Alicycliphilus denitrificans K601: one gene and its partner. Each later gene encodes a partner of the first gene's protein in a complex. Links are inferred from orthologs where the notes say so. Each region holds a gene or a part of one and is shown on either strand. Other genes may lie near its edges.

What was found. The genes of interacting proteins can lie anywhere in the genome.
Region 2: the proteins of ALIDE2_RS14205 (region 1) and ALIDE2_RS05285 are in contact, whole or in part, in a cryo-EM structure (PDB 9GE8), measured with the Escherichia coli proteins. The link is inferred for Alicycliphilus denitrificans K601 from one-to-one orthologs.

Annotation. Positions count from the first base shown.
Region 1 is NC_015422.1:2,979,072-2,982,710, reverse strand. Bases 566-3,302 are described here. They hold ALIDE2_RS14205 (ABC transporter ATP-binding protein), read left to right. Parts: upstream 566-1,441; coding sequence 1,442-2,164; downstream 2,165-3,302. Other genes in these bases: sstT (serine/threonine transporter SstT), read right to left, coding at 2,198-3,302; ALIDE2_RS14210 (arylesterase), read right to left, coding at 770-1,417; ALIDE2_RS14215 (DUF2189 domain-containing protein), read left to right, coding at 566-756. In the rest of the region: more of ALIDE2_RS14215, read left to right, coding at 1-565; more of sstT, read right to left, coding at 3,303-3,409; 23S rRNA (guanosine(2251)-2'-O)-methyltransferase RlmB, read left to right, coding at 3,552-3,639.
Region 2 is NC_015422.1:1,102,832-1,106,828, reverse strand. The notes cover bases 210-3,304. They hold ALIDE2_RS05285 (ABC transporter permease), read right to left. Parts: upstream 2,976-3,304; coding sequence 444-2,975; downstream 210-443. Other genes in these bases: ALIDE2_RS05280 (formate dehydrogenase accessory sulfurtransferase FdhD), read right to left, coding at 2,985-3,304; ALIDE2_RS05290 (hypothetical protein), read right to left, coding at 214-441. Outside these bases: ALIDE2_RS05295 (bifunctional aminoglycoside phosphotransferase/ATP-binding protein), read right to left, coding at 1-160; more of ALIDE2_RS05280, read right to left, coding at 3,305-3,851; ALIDE2_RS05275 (hypothetical protein), read right to left, coding at 3,931-3,997.

The DNA.
Region 1 (3,639 bases):
GACCCGTTCCGCTGGCTTGCCAGGGGCCTGCGCGACGTGGCGGCGGCGCCCGGCATCGCCCTGTTCTATGGCGGCTGCTTCTGGCTCATGGCGCTGGTGCTGGGCTGGGTGTTCCGGGCCAGTCCCGAATACACCATGTCGCTGGTCAGCGGCTGCCTGCTCGTGGGGCCGTTCCTGGCCATGGGGCTGTACGAAACGAGCCGCAGGCGCGAGCTGGGCCTGCCGCCGCAACTGGGCGAGTCCATCACCTGCTGGGACAGCCACATGGGCAGCATGGGCATGCTGGTGCTCGTGCTCGTCGTGCTGGAACTGTTGTGGGGCAGGGCATCGCTGGTGGTGTTCGCGGTGTTCTTCAATACCGGCATGCCCTCCACCACGGGCGTGGTGCAGGCGATTTTCAGCCCTGGCAACTGGCAGTTCATCGTCGTCTACCTGCTGGTGGGCGGGGTGTTCGCGGCCCTGGTGTTCTCCAGCACGGTGGTGTCCATTCCGATGATCCTTGACCGCGACACCGACGCGCTGACGGCGGGCATCGCGAGCGTGCGCGTGGTGCTGGAAAACCCCGGCGTGATGCTGCTGTGGGGCGCGCTCATCACCGCGCTGGTCGTGCTCTCCCTGTGGTGGACCTGGGGGGCGGGCCTGCTCGTGGTCGGGCCGGTACTGGGCCATGCCAGCTGGCACGCCTACCGTGCGGCGGTGGCAGCACCCCGCGCCGCGGAGCCTGCCGTTTCCGCGCCCCCTCAGGACGGAGCCTGACGGCGCCTGCGGCTCACAGCAGCTTGCGCAGCTGCGGCCACACATTGTCGAGCATGCGCGGATGCGCCTCGGCGCGCGGATGGATGCGGTCGGGCTGGAACAGCGCCGTGGAGTCCGGCACGTCGGCAATGCCATGCAGCAGGAACGGCACCAGCGGGACCTTGCGTTCCTTGGCCACGGCCTCGAACAGGGCGGCGAAGCGGCGTGCGTAGTCGGCACCGTAGTTGGGCGGCATCTGCATGCCCACCAGCAGCACGCGCGCGCCGGCGGCCTGTGACTGCTCGACCATCCATGCCAGGTTGTCCCGGGTGTTGGTCAGGGGCAGGCCGCGCAGCGCGTCGTTGGCGCCCAGCTCGATCACCACGTGCGTGGGGCCGTGCTGCCTGAGCAGCGCAGGCAATCGCGCGCGGCCGCCGGCCGTGGTGTCGCCGCTCACGCTAGCGTTGACCACCGTGGCGCCGATCTTTTCCTGGGCCAGCCGCTTCTCCAGCAGCGCCACCCAGCCGCTGCCGCGCGGCAGGCCGTATTCGGCGCTGAGCGAGTCGCCCACCACCAGGATCACGGGGGCCCTGGCGGCGGCCTTGCGGCTCTGCTGCGCGAGCGCAGGCGCCGTGCCGAGCAGGGCCAGGGCGCCGGCCGCGATAAAGTCACGCCGAAACATACGCATCACTGTCGAGAACCTTTCATGTCCGAACCCTTCGCCGCTGCGGCAACAACCACCGCTTCCGAGTCGCCCGTGCCCCCGGAGCCCATCATCGCGGTGGAGCATGTGTACAAGTCGGTCACCGACTCCACGGGCACGCTGGAGATTTTGCGGGATATCGATTTCCGCCTCGCGCCGCAGGAGACCGCCGCCATTGTCGGCGCCTCGGGGTCGGGCAAGAGCACGCTGCTGTCCATCATCGCAGGGCTGGATACGCCCACGCGCGGCACGGTGCGGCTGGCGGGGCAGGACCTGTTCGCGCTGGACGAGGACGAGCGTGCCGCGCTGCGCGCGCGCCAGGTGGGCTTCGTGTTCCAGAGCTTCCAGCTCCTGGGCAACCTCACGGCGCTGGAGAACGTGATGCTGCCGCTGGAGCTGGCCGGCAGCCGCGACGCGCGCCGCCGCGCGACCGAGATGCTGGGCCGCGTGGGTCTGGGCCAGCGCCTGTCGCACTATCCCAAGGTGCTCTCGGGTGGCGAGCAGCAGCGCGTGGCGCTGGCGCGCGCCTTCGTGGTCGAGCCGGCCGTGCTGCTGGCCGACGAGCCCACGGGCAGCCTGGATTTCGCCACCGGCGAGACCATCATGGAGCTGATGTTCGCCCTCAACCGCGAGCAGGGCACGACGCTGGTGCTGGTCACGCACGACCGCGCCATCGCCGCGCGCTGCGACCGGCGCATCACCATCGAGGCCGGGCGCCTGGTGTAGCGGCATGCCAGGAACGGCATCGGGGCCGTTCGTTCAGGCGCGCCGGGGTGCCATGCAGGCAGCCGCCGTGAACAGCACGTCGGTGGACGAATTGAGCGCCGTCTCGGCCGAGTCCTGCAGCACACCGATGATGAAGCCCACGCCTACGACCTGCATGGCCATGTCGTTGCCGATGCCGAACAGGCTGCAGGCCAGCGGGATCAGCAGCAGCGAGCCCCCGGCCACGCCCGAGGCGCCGCAGGCGCAGACCGAGGCCACCAAGCACAGCAGCAGTGCCGTGGGCACGTCCACATGGATGTCCAGGGTGTGGGCGGCCGCCAGCGACAGCACGCTGATGGTGATGGCGGCGCCCGCCATGTTGATCGTGGCGCCCAGCGGGATGGCGATGCTGTAGGTCTCTTCGCTCAGGTTCAGGCGCTTGGCCAGTGCCAGGTTGATGGGGATGTTGGCGGCCGAGCTGCGCGTGAAGAAGGCCGTCACGCCGCTCTCGCGCAGGCAGGTGAGCACGAGCGGGTAGGGGTTGCGGCGGATGGTCAGGAACACGATCAGGGGATTGACCACCAGCGCCATGAACAGCATGCAGCCCAGCAGCACGGCCAGCAGCTGCGCATAGCCCCACAGTGCCTGCGCGCCCGCCTCGGCGAGGGTGGTGGCCACCAGGCCCAGGATGCCCAGCGGCGCGCAGCGGATCACCCACTGGATGATCCGCGTGACGGCCTGCGCGCCGTCCTGCAGCATCTCGCGCGTGGACTCGCTGGCGTGGCGCAGCGCCACGCCCAGGGCCACGGCCCAGGCCAGGATGCCGATGTAGTTGGCATCCTGCAGCGCCTTGACCGGGTTGGCCACGATGCTGCCCACCACGTTGAGCAGCACCTCCGAGACCGCGCCCGGCGCAGCCTGCGCCTGTGCTGCACCCTTGAGCGCTAGGGTGCTCGGAAACCACATGCTGGCGGCCACGCCCACGGCGGCCGCGGCCAGCGTGCCAATGGCGTACAGCAGCAGGATCGGGCGCATGTGCGTGTTCTCGCCCGGGCGGTGGTTGCCGATGGCGGCTACCACCAGCACGAACACCAGCACCGGGGCGATTGCCTTGAGCGCGGAGATGAAGAGATGGCCCAGAAATGCCACGGCGGGCGTGGCGGCGGGCCAGGCGGCGGCCAGCGCCACGCCCAGGATCAGCGCGATCGCGATCTGGGAGACCAGGCTGGTGCGCTGCGCACGGCGCAGCAGGGGAGAGAGGATCATGGTGCAACAGGAACCGGGAGCCGCGCGTGCCCGCGGGATAGGCGGGGCGGACGCTTGCGCCATGGCGGATGGCCAGGGGGCTCGTGGAATGGTGTGGGCGCGATTCTAAAAGCCCGGCCCGCAAGCCCGGATAATCCCCGCCATGTCTTCCCCCAAGATCCTGTTCGGCTTCCATGCCGTGGGCGTGCGCCTGAAGACGGCGCCGCAGTCCATCATCGAGGTGTATTACG
Region 2 (3,997 bases), 1.9 Mb from region 1 along the record:
GCAGGTGCAGCGGCTTCTTGAGCTTGTAGGCGTGCGCGGGCGTCAGCAGCAGGTGCGACAGATGCGTCTCCAGGTGCTGCACCGGCCCGCCCTCGGCCGCGCGCAGGGCTTCGCACAGCGCCGTGGCGAGGGTGGTGCCATCGTCTTTTTCAATAGCCAAATCGGGCTCCAAGGCAATACCAGAAAGCGGTAGCAGCTATCAAAATCAACTAATCAATTGGGGCGGCGGCGCAGCGACCCGTCCCAGGCCGGATTGGGCCGACCCTGGCCGGCATACTGCTGGTTGCGCGAGTTGGAGCGCCACACGCCCCCACCCACGCCGACGATGGGCTCGGTGCGGTACCAGTACCAGCGCCCGTCCTCGTCCTGCGCCAGCCAGTCCCAGCCCTCGGGCGCCTGCGACCAGTCGGGTTCCCAGTCTGCCGTGTCATCCGTCTGCATGCTCACTCCTGCGCCGCGCTGCGCAGCGTCTGCACCACCGGGCGGCGCAGCACCTCGCGCAGCCCCCACCAGCCCGCGGCCAGCGCCAGCAATGCGCCAGCCGCAGCCCCGGCCAGGGGCACCCAGGGCTGGGCCGTCCAACTGAAGTCGAACACGTAGCGCGCGAGCGTCCAGCCCACGGCCACAGCCACGCAGCTGGCCAGGAAGCCCGCGAGCAACCCCACGCCGGCGAGCTCGGCGCGCTGTACCTGGCGCAGCAGGCTGGCACGCGCGCCCACGGCGCGCATGATGGCGAACTCGCGCGCGCGCTCCTCGCGCGTGGCAGTGACGGCGGCGAACAGCACCACCAGGCCCGCGGCCAGCGTGAAGACGAAGAGGAACTCCACCGCGCCTATCACCTGCGCCAGCACGACCTGCACCTGGGCCAGCGTGGCGCTCATGTCCACGTTGGTGACGTTGGGGAAGGCGTGCACCAGAGCATTGTCGAAGCCCGGCCGCTCGGGCGCGCGGTAGGCGGCCAGGTAGGTCAGCGGCACATCGGGCATGTGCGCCACGGGGTACATGACGAAGAAGTTGGCGCGCATGGAGCCCCAGTCCACGCGGCGCAGGCTGGTGATGCGCGCCTCGCTCGCGGCGCCGCCGATGTCGAAGCGCAGGCGGTCGCCGAGCTTCAGGCCCAGGGTCTGGGCGATGCCCTCCTCCACGCTCACGGCGTCCTCTTCGCCCGGCGTCCAGCGGCCGGCGACGATGAGGTTGTGCCCGGGCGCCTCGCGCGCGTTGGAGAGGTTGAACTCGCGGTCCACCAGGCCCTTGGCGCGGTCGTCGGGGTAGTCGTCCAGGTTCACCGCGCGGCCGTTGATGGCCACCAGCCGGCCGCGGAACATGGGGTACCAGTCGTACTGCGCCACGCCGTCCTGCCGCAGCATCTGGCGGAAGGCGTCGGCCTGGTCCGGCATGATGTTGATCACGAAGCGGTTGGGCGCATGGGCCGGCGTGGCGCGCTGCCAGCTGGCGATGAGGTCGGTGCGCAGCAGCACCAGCAGCACCAGTGCCAGCAGGCCCACGGCCAGGCTGGCCACCTGCACCACGGCATAGGCCGGGCGCGCGGCGATCTGGCGCGTGGCCAGCACCAGCCAGCGCGGCGCCATGGTCTCGCTGACGGCCTTGCGCAGCAGCCGCACGGCCACCCAGGCCAGCGCCGCGAACAGCAGCACGGCGGCGGCGAAGCCACCCACGGCGATCGAACCCAGCTTCCAGTCGCGGCTGACCACCAGCAGCAGGGCCGCGAAGCCCGCCAGCCCCAGGCCCAGCGCGGCCAGCGAGGTGGGCCGCACGCTGCCCAGATCGCGCCGCATGACGCGCAGCGGCGGCACCTGGGCCAGCTGCAGCACGGGCGGCAGGCCGAAGGCGCACATCAGCGTGAGGCCCACGCCCACGCCCAGCGCCACGGGCCAGAGGCTGGCCGCTGGCAGGGCCGATTCCACGAGCCCCGCCAGCAGCAGCACGAACACGTGGTGCACGGCAAAGCCCAGCAGCACGCCCACGGCGCTGGCGCACAGGCCCACGAGCAGGAACTCCAGCACGTAGGCGCCGGCGATGGTGTGCTGGCTCTGGCCCAGCACGCGCAGGAGCGCGGCGGCGTCCAGGTGGTCGTTGGCGAAGCCGCGCGCGGCCAGGGCCACGGCAACGGCCGACAACAGCGCGGCCAGCAGCGCCACGAGGTTGAGGAATTTCTGCGCGCGGTCCAGCGTCTGGCGCATCTCGGGGCGGCCACTGTCGAGCGACTCCACGCGCACGCCGCGCATGCCGGGGCCGGCGACGGCCTCGGTGGCCCAGGCGGTGAAGCGCTTGACGGCGTCGGGCCGGCCCGCCACGGCGAAGCGGTAGGTGATGCGGCTGGCCGGCTGCACCAGGCCCGTGGCGGGCAGGTCCTGCGCGTTGATCATCACGCGCGGCGCGAAGCTCATGAAGCCGGCGCCGCGGTCGGGCTCCAGCGTGATGATGCGCGTGACGCGCAGCTGCGTATCGCCCAGCAGCAGGGGATCGCCCAGGCCGAGCGACAGCGCATTGAGCAGCGGCGCGTCCACCCAGGCCTCGCCGGGTGCGGGGATGTCCTGCGTGGGCGCGCCGGGGCGCTGCGCATCGTCGCTCACCTGCAGGCGGCCGCGCAGCGGGTAGCCCGGCTCCACGCTCTTGAGCGCCACGAGGCGGCTCGCGCCGCCCTGGGACTCCTGCGCGCGCGCCATGGTGGGAAAGCCCAGCGTGGTCACGCTGGCCAGGCCCAGCGCGCGCGCCTGCTTCACCACCGGCGCCGGCGTGGGGTTGTCGCTGGCCAGCACCGCGTCGCCGCCCAGCAGCTGCAGCGCGTCGCGTTCGAGGCCGCCGCGCAGTCGGTCGGCAAAGAAGCCCACCGATGTGAGCGCGGCCACGGCCAGCGTGACGGCCACCATGAGCAGGCGCAGCTCGCCCGCGCGCAGGTCACGCCACAGCGTGCGCCAGCCCAGGCCGATGAAGGAGGAGGAAGGACTTGCCATGGCCGGGGATCATGCCAGCTCCGGTTGCAGCACCAGGCGCTCGGCGCCGCTGTAGCACAGGAAGCGCCGGTTCGTCGCCCGGCCTATGGCGCACAGCCCGAGCCGGCTGGCCACCGCATGCCCCATCTGCGTCATGCCGCTGCGCGAGACCACGATGGGCACGCCCATCTGGGCCGACTTGATGACCATCTCGCTGGTCAGGCGCCCCGTGGTGTAGAACACCTTGTCGCCACCCTGCATGGCCGAAGCGTCCGGCTGCATCCACATCCAGCCGGCGATGGTGTCGATGGCGTTGTGCCGCCCCACGTCCTCCACGAAGACCAGCATGCGCTGCCCCTGGAACAGCGCGCAGCCGTGCACCGAGCCCGCGGACTTATAGGTGGACTCCTGCAGCCGGATCGCGTTGACGATGCCGTACAGGTCGGCCTGCGTGAGCCGCGCGGGCGCGAGCCGGATGCCGGCCATCTCGTCCATCAGCCCGCCGAACACGCTGCCCTGGCCGCAGCCGGTGGTGACCACCTTGCGCGCCGTGCGCTCCTCGATGCGGGCGATGCCACGCCGCGTGACCACGGCGGCGGCATTGACCTCCCAGTCCACGGTGACGGATTCAATCTCGTCGGCCGAGTCCACCAGCCGCTGGTTGCGCAGATAGCCCAGCACCAGCAGCTCGGGGTGTGCGCCCAGCGTCATCAGCGTGACCAGCTCACGCCGGTCCACGTACACGGTGAGCGGGCGTTCGGCGGGGATGTGCAGTTCCTCGCGCTCGCCCCGCTCGTTCACCGCCTGCACCGCATGCGTGAGCGGCGCCGCCGCCCGCGTGAGCCGCGGCAGCCGGGGGGCGGTGGACGGGGTCTGGCGTTCGGGCGTTCGCGTCATGGGTGCAGCGTACATGCAAACGCCCCGGCACGGCGGGGCGCGAAGGAACTCCCGCATGGCGCGGGCATGCGGCCGGCAGTCAGGACTTCGGGGCGGAGGCGGGAGCCTCCGGCGGAGGCGTGTAGCTGAAAGGGCCGGGATCGGCG